Regions from separate parts of the Hylemonella sp. GW821-FHT10B10 genome, predicted to be linked through region 1. Evidence: predicted binding sites of a transcription regulator. Region 1 holds the regulator's gene; each other region holds the start of a gene.
What was found. The regulator FNR, encoded in region 1, switches genes on or off when oxygen is low (the NO sensors DNR and NnrR bind a similar motif). The targets are predictions, from matches to a motif close to TTGATNNNNATCAA.
Positions count from the first base shown of each region.

Region 2: clpB (ATP-dependent chaperone ClpB) is a predicted target of FNR. The motif match lies at 2,182-2,195, and genes of this name have one in related genera.
Region 3: oxc (oxalyl-CoA decarboxylase) is a predicted target of FNR. The motif match lies at 2,737-2,750, and genes of this name have one in related genera.
Region 4: AC07NT_RS02470 (ribonucleotide reductase subunit alpha) is a predicted target of FNR. The motif match lies at 2,134-2,147, and genes of this name have one in related genera.

Region 1 covers NZ_JBWKNN010000001.1:1,673,498-1,678,385, reverse strand. The annotation lists gene ccoP (cytochrome-c oxidase, cbb3-type subunit III) at 1-120, shown strand, start outside; gene ccoG (cytochrome c oxidase accessory protein CcoG) at 136-1,578, shown strand; gene AC07NT_RS08165 (FixH family protein) at 1,591-1,875, shown strand; gene AC07NT_RS08160 (hypothetical protein) at 1,900-2,169, shown strand; gene fnr (fumarate/nitrate reduction transcriptional regulator Fnr) at 2,200-2,922, opposite strand; gene hemN (oxygen-independent coproporphyrinogen III oxidase) at 3,045-4,442, shown strand; gene AC07NT_RS08145 (sulfite exporter TauE/SafE family protein) at 4,461-4,888, shown strand, end outside.
Region 2 covers NZ_JBWKNN010000001.1:1,040,956-1,045,843, reverse strand. The annotation lists gene clpB (ATP-dependent chaperone ClpB) at 1-2,068, opposite strand, end outside; gene AC07NT_RS05125 (putative bifunctional diguanylate cyclase/phosphodiesterase) at 2,249-4,627, shown strand; gene AC07NT_RS05120 (flavin-dependent oxidoreductase) at 4,634-4,888, opposite strand, start outside.
Region 3 covers NZ_JBWKNN010000001.1:1,292,297-1,297,184, forward strand. The annotation lists gene frc (formyl-CoA transferase) at 1-757, opposite strand, end outside; gene oxc (oxalyl-CoA decarboxylase) at 796-2,538, opposite strand; gene AC07NT_RS06325 (Crp/Fnr family transcriptional regulator) at 2,827-3,435, shown strand; gene AC07NT_RS06330 (cytidylate kinase family protein) at 3,530-4,363, opposite strand; gene AC07NT_RS06335 (tripartite tricarboxylate transporter permease) at 4,395-4,888, opposite strand, start outside.
Region 4 covers NZ_JBWKNN010000001.1:510,148-515,035, reverse strand. The annotation lists gene AC07NT_RS02485 (hypothetical protein) at 1-212, opposite strand, end outside; gene AC07NT_RS02480 (dihydrofolate reductase family protein) at 282-839, opposite strand; gene AC07NT_RS02475 (dihydrofolate reductase family protein) at 997-1,656, opposite strand; gene AC07NT_RS02470 (ribonucleotide reductase subunit alpha) at 1,747-2,130, opposite strand; gene AC07NT_RS02465 (adenosylcobalamin-dependent ribonucleoside-diphosphate reductase) at 2,286-4,888, shown strand, end outside.

The DNA.
Region 1 (4,888 bases):
AACAACGGCAAGATGAACCAGATGCCGGCGCAGGAGGGCAAGCTTAGTGAGGCCCAGATCCATGTGCTCACGGCCTATGTCTGGAGCCGTTCCAGCGGGACCAAGGTGGCTGCCCGCTGAGGGATTGGAGTCGATTTGAGCGATACCGAACCAGCGGACCGCAAGGTCATCCCCATCACAGCGGTGCCGGCTGCCGTCGCCGACGATGCCGTGATGGTCTCGCTCTACGAGGCCCAGAAGAAGATCTATCCTCGCAGCGTAACGGGTCTGTTCGCCCGCTGGCGCTGGGTCTTTGTCTGGTTGACCCAGATCGTCTTCTACGGCCTGCCCTGGCTCGAATGGGGCCAGCGCCAGGCCGTGCTCTTTGATCTGGGGGCGCGGCGTTTCTACATCTTCGGCCTGGTCCTGTACCCGCAGGACTTCATCTACCTGACAGGCCTGCTGGTCATCTCGGCGCTGCTGCTGTTTCTGTTCACGGCGGTGGCGGGGCGCCAGTGGTGCGGTTATGCCTGTCCGCAGACGGTCTACACCGAAATCTTCCTCTGGATCGAGCGTCGCATCGAAGGCGACCGTTCGGCGCGCATGCGCCTGGACCAGGGGCCCTGGAGCCTGAACAGGCTGCTGCGCAAGGGCGGCAAGCACGGGGCGTGGATCCTGCTCTCGCTTTGGACGGGTTACACCTTCGTCGGCTACTTCACGCCCATCCATGAGCTGGGCCTGGAGGTGCTGCAGTTGCGCATGAGCTCCTGGGAGGTCTTCTGGGTTATTTTCTACGGCTTTGCCACCTACGGAAATGCCGGGTTCCTGCGCGAGCAGGTCTGCAAGTACATGTGTCCCTATGCGCGCTTCCAGAGCGCCATGTTTGACCGCGACACGCTGATCGTGAGCTACGACGAGCGGCGCGGCGAGCCGCGCGGCGCCCGCTCGCGCAAGGCCGACCCCGCGGCCCTGGGCCTGGGGTCCTGCATAGACTGCACCCTGTGCGTGCAGGTCTGTCCCACGGGTATCGACATCCGCAAGGGCCTGCAGTATGAGTGCATCAGCTGCGCTGCCTGCATCGACGTCTGCGACGATGTCATGGACAAGATGAACTACCCGCGCGGCCTCATTCGCTACACGACACAGAATGCGTTGCAGAAGGGCTGGAGCCAGGTCCAGACCTGGCGACACGTGTTCCGTCCGCGCGTGCTGGTCTACAGCGCCATCCTAGGGGCGGTGTGCGTGGCCATGCTGGTGAGCCTGGCCTTGCGCACGCCTTTCAAGGTGGACGTGGTGCGCGACCGTGGTGTGCTGGCGCGCATCGTGGCTGGCGGCATGATCGAGAACGTCTACCGCCTGCAGATCATGAACGCTACCGAGTCCGAGCAGACGTACCGCATCACGGTCAGCGGCCTGCCGGGCCTGACCGTCGCTTCGGAGGAGCAGGTGAGCGTCGAGTCGACGCAGTCGCGCTGGGTTGCCGTGCGCCTGCAGCTGCCTTACGAGGCGGCGGCTGCCGGCACCCACCCCATCCATTTCGAGATCACCGCACGCGACGCGCAGCTGAGCGAGAAGTCGGTGTTCCTGGTCCCCCGTTAAGGAGCACATCACATGAGCGACCAAGGCGACAAGATGTCACCTGCACCCTGGTGGAAATTCGGCCACGTCTGGCTGGTCCTGGCCGGTCCGGCACTGGTGGTGGTGGCCGGTTTCGTCACCCTCTACATCGCGGTGCGCATGCCCGATCCCGTGGTCAGCGAGGACTACTACCGCAAGGGCATCGAGATCAACAAGGCACTGGAGGCTGATGCGGCCAGTCTGGCCCCGGCCGTGCAGGCGCGCAACCATGCCGCTACGGGCGCGCCGCCCGTGGTCCCGGCGCAAGACAAACGCTGAAAACGCTGACCAGAGGAGGGCACGATGAAACTGCACAAGCTCATGTGGATCGCCTGGCCCGCTTTTCTGGTGGCAGGCGTGCTGGAAATGCTGGTGTTTGCCATGGTGGATCCACAGGACCTGCACTGGTTCGGACAGCCGGTCGGACTGTCCCGCCAGGGCATCTACACCCTTGCATTTTTCATCTTCTGGGGGATCACCATGCTCTCCAGCGCGTTGACGGCGCTGTTGGCCTTGTCGTCTTCCGAACTCAACCGGCGCGAGCCGCCGCAGGGCGAGCAACCCGGCGCCTGACCCGGGCATCGCCGCTTCAGCCGCACAGGCTCAGTGGCATTCGCCCTGGTGGTTGACCAGGCGGGTCAGGGCTTCCGTATCGAGGATGCGCACATGGCGCTGCTTGACCTCGACCATGCCGTCTTCCACGAATTTCGAGAAGGTCCGGCTGACCGTCTCCAGCTTGAGGCCGAGGTAGCTGCCGATTTCCTCGCGTGTCATGCGCAGGATCAGCTCTGATTGCGAGAAACCCCGTGCGTGCAGACGCTGTACCAGGTTCAGCAGGAAGGCCGCCAGGCGCTCCTCGGCGCGCATGCTGCCCAGCAACAGCATGACACCGTGCTCGCGCACGATTTCACGGCTCATGATCTTGTGCACATGGCGTTGCAGGCCGTTGATCTCGCGCGAGAGGTCCTCGATGCGGTCAAAGGGCATGACGCAGACCTCGGCATCTTCGAGGGCCACCGCGTCGCAACTGTGGTGATCGCTGACGATGCCGTCCAGGCCGATGATCTCGCCGGCCATCTGGAAACCGGTCACCTGGTCGCGGCCGTCCTCGGAGGCCACGCAGGTCTTGAAGAAGCCCGTGCGGATGGCGTAGAGCGAGGTGAATTTTTCGCCATTGCGGAACAGGGATTCGCCGCGCTTGATCTTGCGGCGGTTGGCGACCATGTTGTCCAGGCGGTCGATTTCGTCGGCATTGAGACCCATGGGCATGCACAGCTCGCGCAGATTGCAGTTGGAGCAGGCGACTTTGATCGTTTGCGGATTCATGCTCTGTATTTTGACATCGGTCATAGAGGTACTCCAGTGCCGGGGCGAACTTGCACCCTCTACCTTAGCAGCATTTGATGAATATCAAGACAGGGAACGGGCGTTCCCGGCAAAGTCGGGCCATGAATGCTGAAATCGTCGAGCCCGTCACTGCCGAGTTGCTGCGTCGCCATGACGTCGCCGGGCCGCGTTACACCTCCTATCCGACGGCCGATCGTTTTGTCGAGGCCTACGGTCCCGATGACTATGTACGCGCCCTCCAGCAGCGCCGTTCCGGGGCGGCCGCCCTGGTGTTGCCGCTCTCGCTTTACGTGCACCTGCCGTTTTGCGAGTCGCTCTGTTATTACTGCGCCTGCAACAAGATCATCACCAAGCACCATGACCGCGCGGCCGAATACCTGCGCTATCTGGGGCGCGAGGTGGACCTGCACACGGCCCAGCTCGGTGTGGGCCAGATGGTCACCCAACTCCATCTGGGTGGCGGCACCCCGACCTTCCTGAGCGACGCCGAATTGCGCCAGCTCATGGCCATGCTCAAGCGCAGTTTCACTCTCGCCCCTGGCGGCGAATATTCGATCGAGGTGGATCCCCGCACCATCGATGCGAGCCGGCTCGACACCCTGGCTGAACTCGGCTTCAATCGCCTGAGCTTCGGGGTGCAGGATTTCGACCCGGCGGTACAGAAGGCCGTGCACCGCGTGCAGCCGGCCGAGCAGGTCTTCGCCCTGGTGCAGGCGGCGCGCGAACGCGGCTTCGAGTCCATCAACGTGGACCTGATCTATGGCCTGCCGCAGCAGACCCCCGAGTCCTTCGCGCGCACCCTGCAGCAAGTCACCGAATTGCGCCCGGACCGCATCGCCCTGTATGCCTACGCCCACCTGCCCGAGCGCTTCAAGCCGCAGCGGCGTATCGCCAGTGCCGAACTGCCCGGTGCGGCCGCCAAGCTGGCCATGCTGTCCAATGCGCTCGAGCGCTTCCAGGGTGCCGGCTACGTCTATGTGGGCATGGACCACTTCGCCCTGCCCAACGACGCGCTGGCTGTGGCCAAGCGCCAGGGGCGCCTGCACCGCAACTTCCAGGGCTACAGCACCCAGCCCGATTGCGACCTGATTGGTCTGGGGGTTTCGTCCATCGGCCGCATTGGCGCCACCTACAGCCAGAACGCCAAGACACTGGAGGAGTACTACGACGCCATCGACCACGGCCGTTTTGCCGTGGTGCGCGGCCTGGCGCTCTCGCGCGATGACCTGGTGCGGCGCGCCGTCATCATGGCCCTGATGTGCCAGGGCGAGCTGGTGTTTGAATCCATCGACCTGGCCTATCTGATCGACTTCAGGAGCTACTTTGCCCCCGAGCTCGAAGCGCTGCGCGCGCTGGCGGAGCAGGGCCTGGTGACGCTGGACGACAGTGGCATCCAGGTCACGGCCATGGGCTGGTACTTCGTGCGCGCCGTGGCCATGGTCTTCGACCGCTACCTGCAGGCCGACCGCAACCGCGCCCGTTTCTCCAAGATCATTTGACGCCCTACACTGGCGGGCATGCAAACCTCCCTGGCCCTCACGGCCCTGTTCATGGGACTGGTCGGCGGTCCCCACTGCATCGCCATGTGCGGTGCCGCCTGTGCCGGCCTGGCCCAGGCGGCCGGCGAGCGTCGCGCCGAGGCCCTGTGGAGCTTCCAGCTGGGCCGTGTGATCGGCTACGCACTGCTCGGCGGCCTGGCCGCCGCCTCGATCCAGGGCCTGGGCTGGCTCACCATCCAGTCGTCCGCGCTGCGCCCGGTCTGGACCCTGTTCCACGTCGCGGCCTTCATGCTGGGGTTGCTGTTGCTGGTCCGAGCGCAGCAGCCTGTCTGGCTGGAAAGCGCCGCGCGGCGTCTGTGGAGCGGCGCGCGGTCGCTGGCCGCGGGGCGGGGCCGAGGTGCGCCGCTCGTGGTGGGGATGCTGTGGGCGTTGTTGCCCTGCGGCCT
Region 2 (4,888 bases), 630 kb from region 1:
ACACGTCAGGGTGGGCCTTCTCCACCTCGTCGAGCAGCAGCACGCTGTAAGGCTTGCGGCGCACGGCTTCGGTCAGATAACCGCCCTCCTCGTAACCCACGTAGCCTGGCGGCGCACCGATCAGGCGGGCCACGGAATGCTTCTCCATGAACTCGCTCATGTCGATGCGCACCAGATGGTCCACGCTGTCGAAGAGGAAACCGGCCAGGGCCTTGCACAGTTCGGTCTTGCCCACGCCCGTGGGGCCGAGGAAAAGGAAAGAACCGGTGGGACGGTTCGGGTCGGACAGACCCGAGCGTGAACGGCGGATGGCGTTGGCCACGGCACTGATGGCTTCGTCCTGGCCCACCACACGTTCGTGCAGCTTGGTTTCCATCTGCAGCAGCTTGTCTTTTTCGCCCTGCATCATCTTGGCCACGGGGATACCGGTGGCACGGCTCACCACCTCGGCGATCTCCTCCGCGCCCACCTGTGTGCGCAGCAGGCGCGGCGCACTGCCCTCGCCCTGGCCCTGTTCGCGGGCCTGGGCTTCCTTGAGCAGCTTTTCCAGCTCGGGCAGCTTGCCATATTGCAGTTCGGAGACCTTGGCGAAATCGCCCTTGCGGGTCAGCTCGGCGATCTGCGTCTTGAGCTTCTCGATGTCCTCACGCACGTGCTGGCTGCCCTGGGCCTGGGCCTTCTCGGCCTTCCAGATTTCTTCGTAGTCGGCGATCTCCTTCTGCAGCTTGCCGATCTCTTCCTGGATCAGTTCCAGGCGCTTTTGCGAGGCCTCGTCCTTTTCCTTCTTCATGGCCTCGCGCTCGATCTGCAACTGGATCAGCCGGCGGTCGAGCTTGTCCATGACTTCGGGCTTGGAATCTATCTCGATCTTGATCTTGGCGGCGGCCTCATCGATCAGGTCGATGGCCTTGTCGGGCAGGAAGCGGTCGGTGATGTAGCGGTGGCTCAGCTCGGCGGCGGCCACGATGGCCGGGTCGGTGATGTCCACGCCGTGGTGCACCTCGTATTTCTCTTGCAGGCCGCGCAGGATGGCGATGGTCTGCTCCACGGTGGGTTCCCCCACCAGCACCTTCTGGAAACGGCGCTCCAGAGCGGCGTCTTTCTCGATGTACTTGCGGTATTCGTCCAGCGTGGTGGCGCCTATGCAGTGCAGCTCGCCGCGCGCGAGCGCAGGCTTGAGCATATTGCCGGCGTCGATGGCGCCCTCGGCCTTGCCCGCGCCCACCATGGTGTGCAGCTCGTCGATGAAGAGAATGATGCGGCCTTCGTCCTGCGAGACTTCCTTGAGCACGGCTTTCAGGCGCTCTTCGAACTCGCCGCGGTACTTGGCGCCGGCCAGCAGGCCCGCCATGTCCAGCACCAGCACACGTTTGTCGCGCAGGGTCTCGGGCACCTCGCCGTTGACGATGCGCTGGGCCAGGCCTTCGACGATGGCGGTCTTGCCCACGCCGGGCTCGCCGATCAGCACGGGGTTGTTCTTGCTGCGACGCTGCAGCACCTGGATGGCGCGACGGATCTCGTCGTCGCGGCCGATCACAGGGTCCAGCTTGCCCAGGCGGGCGCGCTCGGTCAGGTCCAGGGTGTATTTCTTGAGGGCTTCGCGCTGGCCTTCGGCTTCGGGGTTGTCCACACTCTGGCCACCACGCACGGCATCGATTGCGGTTTCCAGCGCCTTGCGCGTCAGGCCGTTGGCCTTGGCCAGCTGGCCGGTGTCGCCCTTGCTGTCGGCGACCGCCAGAAAGAACAGTTCGCTGGCAACGTACTGGTCACCCCGCTTGATGGACTCCTTCTCGGCCGCCTGCAACAGAGACACCAGGTCGCGCCCGACCTGCACCTGCTCCTGGCCTTCGACCTGCGGCAGTTTCTTGACGGCGGCCTCGGCCCCAGCCAGCAGGCCGGCCACGTTGACGCCGGCACGCTGCAACAGGGCCTTGGGACCATCCTGCTGGCGCAGCATGGCCACCAGCAGATGGGCCGGTTCGATATAGGCGTGGTCATTGCCCAGGGCCAGCGTCTGTGCTTCGCCCAGAGCTTCCTGGAATTTGGTAGTGAGTTTGTCGATCCGCATGACTGGACTTCCGGTATATATTGGGCTGAGAGGGACATGAGGATGGGACCCGGGATTTCAAGGCCGCCAGGCGCATTCTTCAGCACAGGACCATCATGCCAAAATGCAGGAACTTGATGTGCATCAAAGCCGGTCGATGACCCTGCATCCAACCTGCGCATCCGCCCTTGCGCCACCCGCATGAGCTTACGCCTGCGCATCCTGTTGCTGGTTCTGGTGGCTGCGCTGCTGCCGGTGCTGTTCATGTTGTGGCTTTTGCTGCAGCAGCGCGCGACCACGCTGGAGCAGACACGTGAACAGCTCAAGGTGCGGGCAGAGACCATCGCCCACGATCTGGACGACAAGATCTCTGGTACCGCCCAGCTGCTGTTCGGCCTCGGGAGGGTCCCCGCGGTGAGCAACGGAGACAAGGTCGCCTGCTCCAGGTTCCTGGCCGAAGTCCTCAAGGAACATCCTCAGTACACAGGCTTCCTGACCATCAAGCCCGACGGCCAGTTGCACTGCGATTCATTGCAGTCGGGACGCCAGCTGAACCTCACGGACCGCGCCTATTTCCAACAGGCGCGCAGCCTGCAGGGCGTGGTGGTCGAGCCGGCGATCGGGAGGCTGACGGGCCGGTCGGTGCTGCAGATTGCCTATCCCGTGCGCGACGAACAGGGTGCGCTGAAATTCGTTCTGCTCGCCTCGCTGGACCTGGACGTCTACGGCAACCGGGCGCTCGAAAAGCAGCCCTACCCACGCACGCACCTGCACCTCTGGAACCACGACGGCTCCTTCCAGATGGTCGCGCCGCGCGGCGAGAGGGTCGAGACTTCGGTGGCCACGGACCTGCGCCAGTTCATGCTGGCCGCGGACCCCGAGGCCAGCGGCTCGCTGGGAACGGGACCGCACGCCCGTTTCGGTGTCAAGGCCGTGCTGCCACGCCTGAACATCGCCGACATGCGGCTGGCCCTGAGCGTCCCGGAGACGGACCTGTATGAACAGGTGGACCTGCAGTTCAAGCGGACCATGCTGGGCCTGCTGGCTTGCGTGGTGTTCATCATTGCCCTGGCGATACTGCTGGGCGAAGTGGCCCTGCGGCGCCAGGCGTTGCGCCTCATGCGCGCGATTTCCCGCATGGATGCGGGCAACTACAGCGAGCCGCTGGGCCAGCCCTACCCGAAAGGTGAGCTGGGCATGGTGATGCAGGCGCTCGACCGCATGGCCGCCTCGCTGGACCACCAGCGTACCGAGATCGCTCGCAACACGGAAGCCCTGGAGCGGCAGGCCCGCATCGACCCCCTGACCCATCTGGCCAACCGCCACATGCTGACGGAGCGGCTCTGGCAGGCCATGGACCATGCGCGCAAATTCCAGCGCATTGCCGGCGTGCTGATCCTGGACCTGGACCGTTTCAAGACCGTCAACGACAGCCTGGGCCACAGCCAGGGCGACGAGTTGCTGAAGGAGGTCGCGATCCGGCTCACGCAATCGGTGCGCGAGGGCGACACGGTGGCACGCCTGGGCGGGGACGAGTTCGTGGTGGTGCTGACGGACATGGGCGATGTGTCCGACATCACAGCGGTGGCGCAGAAGATCCTGGCAGCGCTGGCCCGTCCCGTCGAGCTGGGTCCGCAGATGCTGGCCATCACCACCAGCCTGGGCATCGCCGTCTACCCCCGCGACGGCGAGACACCCGACGCCCTGCTGCAGTACGCCGACACCGCCATGTACCGTGCCAAGGACCAGGGAGGCAACGCCCTGGCCTTCTTCACACCGGAAATGCGCCAGTTCATGATGGACAGGCTGGAGATGGAAGCCGGCCTGCGCTGCGCCCTGGACGAAGGCGAACTGCGCCTGGTCTACCAACCCATCCTGGATGCCCGCAGCGGCCGCGTGATCTCGGCCGAGGCGTTGGTGCGTTGGGTCCATCCGGACAAGGGCCTGGTCTCGCCCGCGGAGTTCATCCCCCTGGCCGAGGAGACCGGCCTGATCATGCGCGTCGGTGCCTGGGTGCTGCAAGAGGCCTGCCGCCAGGCCCGGCAGTGGCGCGATGCAGGACTGGGCGACATGCCCATTGCCGTCAATCTTTCACCCCGGCAGTTCAGCGACCCGCACCTGGAGCGGACCATCACCCAGGCGCTGGAAGCCTGCCAGTGCCCCCCTGCCCTGCTGCATCTGGAGATCACCGAGAGCACGCTGATGAACCAGATCGACCAGGCCGCTGAAACCATGCGCCGGCTCAATGCCATGGGCATCGAGCTGGCCATCGACGATTTCGGCACGGGCTACTCGTCCCTGAGCCGGCTCAAGCGCCTGCCCGTGAGCACGCTCAAGATCGACAAATCCTTTGTGCAGGACCTCTGCAAGGACGCCAGCGACGAGGTGCTGGTGGACGCCATCATCACCCTGGCCCACAAGCTGGGGCTGCGCACGGTGGCCGAGGGCGTGGAGACCCGGGAGCAGATGGCCTTCCTCGCGCAGCGGGGCTGCGACTGCTACCAGGGTTATCTGTACGCCAGGCCCTGCGGGCCGGAAGAGTTTGTCTTGTACGTGTGCCAGCAGCAGGCGGGCGGCTGAGATCGGCTATCGGGCCGGCTTCACTGTTTCCTGCGAGAAACCGGCGATACGTTTGTAGTTCTCCGATATCTGGCGCAGTTCGTCCTGGCTGATCAGGTCGTCGATGTGGCGGAAGGGCTTGCCGCCCGAGAGTTCATCGACCTTGATGTTGATGAAGTCCGGTGGTGTGCTGCGGTTGGTGCGCACCACCCGTGCGGTGGCCTCTACGCGGGCCTGGTCGTAGATCTGCAGGGCGGCTTGCGGGTCGGGCGTGACCGCAAG
Region 3 (4,888 bases), 380 kb from region 1:
CGGCGTTGCCGCCGCGCGGGGTGACCTTGTCCTTGAAGGCTTCCATCTCGTGGGGGTACTGGGGATATTCTTCCAGGTAGCCCAGGCGTTCCAGACGCTGCTGGTCGCGCATCTTCACGCGGCACAGGTTCAGCACGGCGTCCTGCATGGACACGGCAACCTTCTGGCCCTTGCCGGTCTGCTGGCGGCCGATGATGGCGGTCAGGATACCGATGGCCAGGTGCATGCCGGTGTTGGAGTCACCGAGCGCGGCGGCGGAGATGGTGGGCTGCGAGTTCTCGCCCTTCCACCAGCCGGTGGTCGAGGCGGAACCGCCGGCGCACTGCGCCACGTTTTCGTAGACCTTCAGGTCTTCGTAGTGGTGGCCGTCGCTGAAGCCCTTGACCGAAGCCAGGACCATGCCGGGGTTCAGCTTCTGGATGTACTCCCAGGTGAAACCCATGCGGTCCAGGGCGCCGGGACCGAAGTTCTCGACCATGACGTCGGACTTCTTGATCAGCTTCTCCAGCACTTCCTTGCCTTCGGCGGTCTTGGTGTCCAGCGTCAGCGAACGCTTGTTGCTGTTGAGCATGGTGAAGTACAGCGCGTCGGCATCGGGGATGTCGCGCAGCTGGCTGCGGGTGACGTCGCCGGCGCCCGGGCGCTCGACCTTGATCACGTCAGCGCCGAACCAGGCCAGGAGCTGGGTACAGGCGGGACCGGCTTGCACGTGTGTGAAGTCGATGATCTTGATGCCCTTGAGGGGTTTGTTGGACATGTTGCAGTTCTCCTTGTGGGTTGTTGCGCTTTTAGAAATCAGTGCTTCTTGGTCGCAACACTGGCCGGGTTGAGGCTGGTGATGCGGCCGCTCTCGGTGCCGGCGGTCTCGTCGATGACGGCATTGATCAGGGTGGGCTTGCGCGACTTGATGGCTTCTTCCATCGCCTTGCGCAGCTCAGCCGGGGTGGTGGCGTTGACGCCGACACCGCCGAAGGCTTCCATGAGCTTGTCGTAGCGCGCGCCCTTGACGAACACGGTCGGGGCCACGTCGGCGCCACCGGTCGGGTTGACGTCGGTACCGCGGTACACGCCATTGTTGTTCATGATGACGATACAGACCGGCAGGTTGTAGCGGCAGATGGTCTCGACTTCCATGCCGCTGAAACCGAAGGCGCTGTCGCCCTCGACCGCGATCACGGGCTGGCCGGATTCGACGGCGGCGGCCACGGCAAAACCCATGCCGATGCCCATCACGCCCCAGGTGCCCACGTCCAGGCGCTTGCGCGGCTTGTACATGTCGACAATGGAACGGGTGAAGTCGAGCGCGTTGGCGCCTTCGTTGACCAGCATGGCGTCGGGGTTGGCCTTGACGATGTCGCGCACCACGTTCAGCGCGCTGTGGAAGTTCATCGGCTTGGGATCCTTGGCCAGGGTCTCGGCCATCTTGGCGACGTTCTTGGTCTTGCGCTCGTTGATCGCGCCGGTCCATTCGACCGGGGGCTTGGCCCAGTTGCTGCCGATGCCGGCAAGCAGGGCAGAGACGCAGGAGCCGACGTCACCCACCAGCGGGGCGTCGATGGCCACGTTGCTGTCGGCTTCGATCGGGGAGATGTCGATCTGGATGAACTTCTGGGCACCCCAGTCCTTGTGGTCCTTGCCACCCCAGGTCTTGCCCTTGCCGTGCGAGAGCAGCCAGTTCAGGCGGGCGCCGATCAGCAGCACCACGTCGGCTTCGGGCAGCACGTAGGAACGGGCGGCGGCGGCAGACTGGTCGTGCGTGTCGGGCAGGATGCCCTTGGCCATGGACATGGGCAGGTAGGGGATGCCGGTCTTCTCGACCAGGGCCTTGATCTCGGCGTCGGCCTTGGCGTAAGCCGCGCCCTTGCCCAGCAGGATCAGGGGCTTCTTGGCGCCCTTGAGCAGGTCCAGTGCGCGCTTGACGGCGTCGGGGCCGGGGATCTGGCGCGGAACCGGATCGACCACCTTGATCAGCGAAGCCTTGCCGGCTGCGGCGTCCATGGCTTGCGAGAACAGCTTGGCCGGCAGGTCCAGGTAGACGCCGCCCGGGCGGCCGGAAACGGCGGCGCGGATGGCGCGGGCGATGCCCACGCCGATGTCTTCAGCGTTGAGCACGCGGAAGGCGGCCTTGCACAGGGGCTTGGCGATGGCCAGCTGGTCCATTTCCTCGTAGTCGCCCTGTTGCAGGTCGACGATCTCGCGCTCGGAGGAGCCGGAGATCAGGATCATGGGCCAGCAGTTGGTCGTGGCGTTGGCCAGCGCGACCAGACCGTTCAGGAAACCGGGGGCGGACACCGTGAGGCACACGCCGGGGATACCCTCGGCGCCGTTCAGGAAGCCGGCGATGGCGGCGGCATTGCCGGCGTTGGCTTCGTGGCGGAAGGAGATCACGCGCAGGCCTTCGGCCTGCAGCATGCGGGTCAGATCGGTGATCGGAATGCCCGGCAGGCCGTAGATGTTTTTGATGCCGTTGAGTTTCAGGGCATCGATGACCAGGTGGAAACCGTCGGTCAGTTCTCTGGTTTGAGCGTCGTTGGACATGGTGTAGTCTCTCTCGGTTTTAGACGTCTTTGGAAGTCGGGCGACCCGGCTGGCAAATACCTGCTGCTCCTCGAATCTGGCTGGCCCCGGGAGCGCGCAATCGGGGTAACCGCGATGTGTGGTGCCCTCGCGCGACTCGCGCTGGCGGGGGCCAATTGCATCGACGGGTTATGATAGGAAGCGATTCAGTTTCCGCCATTGACCACGGTCAATTTTCGGGACAAATATCCGGTTCCCGAGGGGGATCGGCCCGATACCGGCGCGAGCACGCAATCCCGACCCTGGCCCATGACATCCATCGAGAATCACCCCGAAAAGAACATCATCCGGGTTCAACTCCGACAGAACGACGTGCTCAAGGGCATGGGCGCGGCGTCGCACGAGGAGCTGGAGCAGCATCTGACGGTGGTGGACTGCAACAAGGGCGACTTCCTGCTGCACCAGGGGGTGCACGAGATGGAGCAGTACTTCATCCTCGACGGCGTGCTCAAACGGGTGGTGGCCAATCCCCAGGGCAAGGAAATGATCCTGCGCTTCGCTGCCGAGCGGGAGATGGAAACCAGCTACGCAGCATGGTCTCTCAAGACGCCCACGCCCTACAGCATCGTCTCGGTGACCAAGGCGCGGGTGGTCAAGCTGCCCATGCCCGAGTGGATCGCCTTTCTGGAGCGCCACGCCGAGGAAAAACGCCTGTTCGAGTACTGCGTGATGAACCTGATGAGCGAAATCATGGCCCACACCATCACGCTGCACCTGCTGGATGCACCGGGTCGTGTGCACCGCTTCCTGCGCAAGCATCCCGAGCTGTTCGACCGCATTCCCAAGAAGGAGCTCGCGGCCTACCTGAACCTCTCGGCCGAGACGCTGAGCCGTCTCAAGCAGCGCGGGAAGATCTAGCCTTATTCTTTTCACTGACCCAAAAAAACAGGGCCTGTTCCGTGAGGAAGCAGGCCCTGTTTCCTTGCCCCTGAGGGAAGGAGAGGAGGGGGTCTCAGGTTTTCGAGTACGTGAAGATGCGGGAGGAACTCATGAGACGCAGCCGGTTTTCGACACCGACCACACCCGACACCATGGAAGCTATCTTTTCCACGTCGGCCTGCTCATCGCTGTTGACCACGATGCCTTTGAGGATCACGCGGCCCTTCTGGGCTTCGATGGTGATGTTGACCTCCTGGGTGGTCTCGTTGTCCTTGAGCGCAGAGCGCACGCGGGCCGCCAGCGTCATGTTGGCCAGCAGCTGGCGCGAGGCCTCCGACTCCTGGAACTCCGGGCGCAGGCTCAGCTGGCGGATCTGTTCCACGCAACTGTGCACGCTCAGGCGGTCGGTGTTGAGCACCAGATCGTAGAGCACCGGGTCACCCCAGGTCACGCCGAAGAGGTGATGCATGCGGGTGGCGTGTGCGTGGTCGCTGCGGCGGATCTCGCTTTCCGCGAAGTCGCGGTCATCGGTCTCCAGGTGGTTCATGAGCCACTCGACACGCTTGTTGAAGGACCGTGTGATGCGCACCGTGAGCACGTGCGGCACGGGCCGCAGCAGGCAGGTGGCGCCCCAGCCGCGCAGCACCACATCGCCCTTGTTCGCCAGCTCGTACACCTCTTCGGCGGTGTACAGGGCCAGGCGCTCGGCGTCGGTGGTGGCGCGCTCGATCAGACCGGCCTTGCCTTCACGCAGGCGATTGATCAGGCTGGTGGAGACATGCATCTTGCCGGCCACGTGATCCACCACCTCGTGGCGCATCACGGACAGGTTCAGCGTGGCTGCCAGTTCCAGGGCCACATCCTTGGCCAGGGAACCCATTTCCTGGGTCATTGCAATCACGGGCATGTCTACGCTCCTTTGCTACACGAATGCAGACTCAATCCACAGGCCGCTCGGCGGCGAACTCGTCCTGCTTGGGCGGCCTGACCAGGGCGATCAGCTTGGAGATCAGCGGCCAGAACAGCAGCACGAGGGCCAGCGTGGTGATGGAGCCGACCAGACCGTTGGAGAACATGACCGAGAGCTCACCCTGCGAGACCAGCATGGCCTGGCGGAAGGAGTCTTCGGCCTTGTCACCCAGCACCAGGGCCAGCACCAGCGGCGCAAGCGGGTAGTCGAGCTTCTTGAACACGTAGCCGACCACACCGAACAGCAGCATGAACCAGATGTCGAGCATGGCGTTGTGCACGGTGTAGGCACCGATCGCGCAGATCACGATGATCACTGGGGCGATGATCGAGAAGGGGATGCGCAGGATCGAGGCGAACAGCGGCACGGTGGTCAGCACGACCAGCAGGCCGACCAGGTTGCCCAGGTACATGGAGGCGATCAGGCCCCAGACGAAGTCCTTCTGCTCGACGAAGAGCAGCG
Region 4 (4,888 bases), 1.2 Mb from region 1:
AAGATCTGGACTTTGACCCCTTGCATCGGAAGCGATACCGGCTGCTTACTCCCGGGCAGGGCGATGCTCAGGCTGGAGACAACAGGCTGGGATGTATCTCCCACGACGATGTCGATGAGGTAGCCGTCGGCTTCGAACGAAAGTGAGCTTGTGGCGTGCGCACCCGTGGAGACCAGGAGGGCCATGGCAGCGGCGACGATGGATAAGCGCATGGTGTCTTTCCGGTTAACGGCCCAGGTTCAGCGACCCGGACCGGGGGACATGCCCAGGCCGAGTCTCTCTCATCTCGATGGCAACTTTCTCGGCTCATACTGCATCGCCACCGCCCCCGAACCCAAATCCAGCCGACCCACGAGCTTCAGGTCGACGTACCTCGACAAACCCGCGAACAAGGTCGGACCATGGCCCACCAGCCTGGGATGCACCACGAACTCATACTCATCGATCAAACCCAGTTCCGCCAGGGCCATCGGGAGCATCACGCCCCCTACGAACAGTCCCTTGCCCGGCTCGCGCTTGAGCTGCTGGACAGCCTGCCCCAGATCCCCGCGTACCAGCTCCGCATTCCAGTCGACACGCTCCAGGGTGCTGGACACAACGTACTTCTTGCCCGCGTCGATCGTCTGGCGGAAGGACTCCATCCAGTCAGGCATCTCTCCTGTCCACGCCGGCCGGAACGCGGCCTCCATCATTTCATAGGTCACCCTGCCAAACAGCAGGGCATCGGCCCGTTTGAGGTTCTCGACCGCGTGACGATGCAAGTCTTCGTCAGGGACGACGGCCCGGTGGTCGCAACAGCCGTCCAGGGTGACGTTGATGGAATAACGCAGGGGTCGCATGGCTCAGGCTCCTTATTGGTCAGGCTTCCGGTCCCGGGTGACCGGCGGGTCTCTGACTCTACCCAGTCGACGAACGAGACTACCGAAAATCGACAAGGGCGTGGATGCACCGCCTGACACTTCGGTTCTGCAGCGGAACTTCTGCAACAAGCACCCGTCAGGCGTCCTTGTGCCCCTGGCGCCGCAGGACAACATGCGTGGCCTTCTCCGACGCGACAGACTGAACGCATGCATACCCCAGAGCGCGCATGTCCAGCCCCTCGAACAGTCGCTCCCCCCGGCCGAGCAGGACAGGCGAGATAGCGATGTGCAGCTCATCGATGAGGCCCTCGCGCAGATACTGCCGGATGGTGTCAGGCCCACCGCCGATGCGCACATCCTTCCCCTTGGCAGCGTCACGCGCGCGGTCCAGCGCCTCGTGGATACCACCCGTGACGAAGTGGAAAATCGTTCCGCCTTCCATCTCCAGGGGCTCTCGTGCGTGGTGGGTCAGGATGAAGGTTGGCACGTGATACGGAGGGCTGTCGCCCCACCAGCCTTTCCAGTTCAGGTCCGGCCAGGGACCGCGTATGGGCCCGAACATGTTTCGCCCGAGGATCCAGGCCCCAACATTCTGAAAGCCACGGGCCGCGAAATCATCGTCGACCCCGGTGGTACCGTCCTTACCGAACAGGGCCCGCTGCAAGGTGCGCGTCGGGAACAACCACTGGTGCAGATCCGTACCGCCTATGCCGAGCGGGTTGTTGAGATCCTGATTCGGACCTGCCCCGTATCCGTCGAGCGAGATGGTGAAGCCTTCAACTCGAACGCGTGTCATTTCATACCTTCCTTTTGATGGACGCCTGGTTTGATACAGGCCGCCAAGCTGTCGGCTGAACAGGGTTGGCGGCAAACGAACGACACATGGCTAACCCAGCCGCACGGCCTCACCCTGCGTATTGAAGGGGATGTAGCTGCCGATGGCGCCGCGCTTGATGTCTTCTACCATGCGCTGCAGCGGGGCCTCAACGTCGGGGCCATCGGCCATGGCGGCCACGAAGACCAGGGCCCAGGCTTGGCCGAACTGCTGCGCCTCGCCGGCCAGTGCGGCAAAAGAGGCCAGTTCCTGTGGCGTCTTGTCCACGCACATCAGCGGCGCCAGCGCGCCGCCTTGACCCGCCTCAAAACGCGCGACCTGTTCGGGTGTGCTGTCTGCGGGCAGTTCGGACGTGGCAAAAACGCAGAGCAGGCGCTGGGGTTCGCGCTGCTGGCGGGCCGCGGTCAGCAGCTCATCAAAGGTGGTGATATTCATCGCTTGATTTTCGTCAAGACCGTGCCACACTGGCAAGTACGTTTCCCTTCGAAGCAACGTCTTGCCGGAATGATGCAGGGGTTTGTGGCAGGTCAACCCCCCGTGCCGGCGCTCCTCCTAGCATCCTGCACAAACAGACGTGGAGTGTATGGTTCATGAGTGATACAACGCATCCGGCTCAGGCCGCGCAATCCCTGGCACCGCAAAACATCAGCGAGGAGGTGCTGCTCGAGAAATACGCCAAGGGCGATGAGCAGAGCATCCTGCAGGTGAACCAGCGCGTGGCGCGCGCGCTGGCCCAGGTGGAGGCGCCCGAGCAGCGCACGCACTGGGAAGGCCGTTTCCTGCAGGCGCTGCAGCAGGGCTTCCTGCCGGCCGGGCGCATCCAGTCCGCGGCGGGCACCGAGCTGACGGCCACGTTGATCAACTGCTTTGTACAGCCTGTGGGCGACTCCATCGCGCACGAGGACGAAGGCCACCCCGGCATCTATGTGGCGCTGAAGGAAGCGGCCGAAACCATGCGCCGTGGCGGTGGCGTGGGCTACGACTTCTCGCGCATCCGCCCGCGCGGAGCCTGGGTGGGCAGCACACAGAGCAGCGCGTCCGGTCCGGTAAGTTACATGCGCGTGTTCGACCGTTCCTGCGAGACGGTGGAATCCGCCGGTAGTCGGCGCGGTGCGCAGATGGGCGTGCTGCGCTGCGACCACCCGGACATCGAGGAGTTCATTCACGCCAAGGATGCTGGTGACCTGCGCAACTTCAACATCTCGGTCGGTGTGACAGATGCCTTCATGCAAGCCGTGGTGAGCGACGGCGAGGTGGAGCTGGTGCACCACGCCGAGGCCGGCGCCGCGCAGAAGGCCGCTGGCGCCTACCTGGCCACCGGGCGCGGCCTGTGGATCTATCGCAAGCTGCGCGCGCGCGATCTGTGGGAGCAGATCATGCGATCCACCTACGACCACGCCGAACCGGGCGTGCTCTTCATCGACACCATCAACCGCGACAACAACCTGTCGTACTGTGAATCCATAGCCAGCACCAACCCCTGCGCCGAACAGCCCCTGCCTCCTTACGGCTGCTGCTGCCTGGGCTCGATCGATCTCACGCGCTTCGTGCGCGAGCCCTTCGGCGAGAAGACACACTTCGACTTCAGCGCCTTCGCGGAGCTGTGCCGCACTGCCACCCGCATGCTCGACAACGTTCTGGACGTGACCGTCTGGCCCCTGCCCCAGCAGGAGCAGGAGATGCGCAACAAGCGCCGGATTGGTCTGGGCTACACCGGCCTGGGTGATGCGCTGGTGATGCTGAACCTGCGCTACGACAGCGCCGAGGCACGCGATATGGCGCGCAAGATTTCCGAGGCCATGCGCGACGCCGCCTACGAAGCCTCCAACGAACTCGCGCGCGAACGCGGGGCCTTCCCGCTCTTCAATGCCGACATGTACCTGAGCAGTCCGCGTTTTGCCTCGCGCCTGCCGGCTGCGCTGAAGGACAAGATCCGCGCGCACGGCCTGCGCAACTCGCACCTGCTGTCCATCGCGCCCACGGGCACCATCAGCCTGGCCTTTGCGGACAACGCGAGCAACGGCATCGAGCCGGCCTTCAGCTGGCACTACACGCGCAAGAAGCGCATGCCCGACGGCAGCTTCAAGGAATACGCGGTGGAAGACCACGCCTGGCGCCTGTACCGCCACCTCAAGGGCGAGACGGCGCCGCTCACGCCGGCCTTCGTCACCGCACTCGAGATGAGCGCGCAGGCCCACGCTGCCATGGTGGCGGCCGTGGCGCCCTGTATCGACACGGCCATCTCCAAGACCGTCAACGTACCTGGCGACTATCCCTACGCCGATTTCCAGGACCTGTACCTGCAGGCCTGGCAGTCCGGCCTCAAGGGCCTGGCCACCTACCGGCCGAATTCGATCTTGGGGAGCGTGCTGAGCACAGGCGTGGCGTCCACGCCCGCCGCGCCGCTGCAACTCGACGACGCGAACCGGCGCCTGGCGCTGGAGCGCCTGCCCGCCCCCGTGCTGGCCTCGCTGCGCTGGCCGGGCCGGCCCGAACTGCCCGGTGGCAACCTGGCCTGGAGCTTCATGGTGCACCACCCCTACGGTGAATTCGCGCTCTTCGTGGGCGAGCTGCCGGGTGAGGAAGGCGGACTGCCCCAGCCCTTCGAAGTCTGGGTCAACGGGGCCGAGCAACCGCGCGGCCTGGGTGCGCTGGCCAAGACCCTGTCCATGGACCTGCGCTCCAACGACCCGGCCTGGCTCAGACTCAAGCTTGACGCGCTGGCCACGGTGGCCGAAGAGCGCTCTTTCGAGATGCCCTTCCCACCGCATGGGGAACGCCGCCTCTTCCCCGGCGTGGTGGCCGCCACCGCAGCGGTGGTGCGCTGGCGCTGCGAGCAGCTGGGCGTGTGGCGCGAACGCACACAAGCCGCCGCGACCCCGGTGCTCGACGCCATGTTCGCACGCGATGAACCGCTGACCGGTCCCTCGGGCACCCTGGCCTGGGCGGTGGACATCGACAACCCAGGCACGGGCGAGGCCTTCACGCTGACGCTCAAGGAGATCAGCCTGCCCGGCCCCGACGGCACGCTGGTGAACCGGCCCTGCGCCATGGGTCTGTCAGGCAACTACCCCCGTGCCCTCGACGGTCTGGCGCGCCTGCTCTCGCTGGACATGCGCGTGGTCGATCCGGCCTGGATAGGCATGAAGCTGCGCAAGCTGCTCAACTACGCCGAGCCCCTGGGCCACTTCAT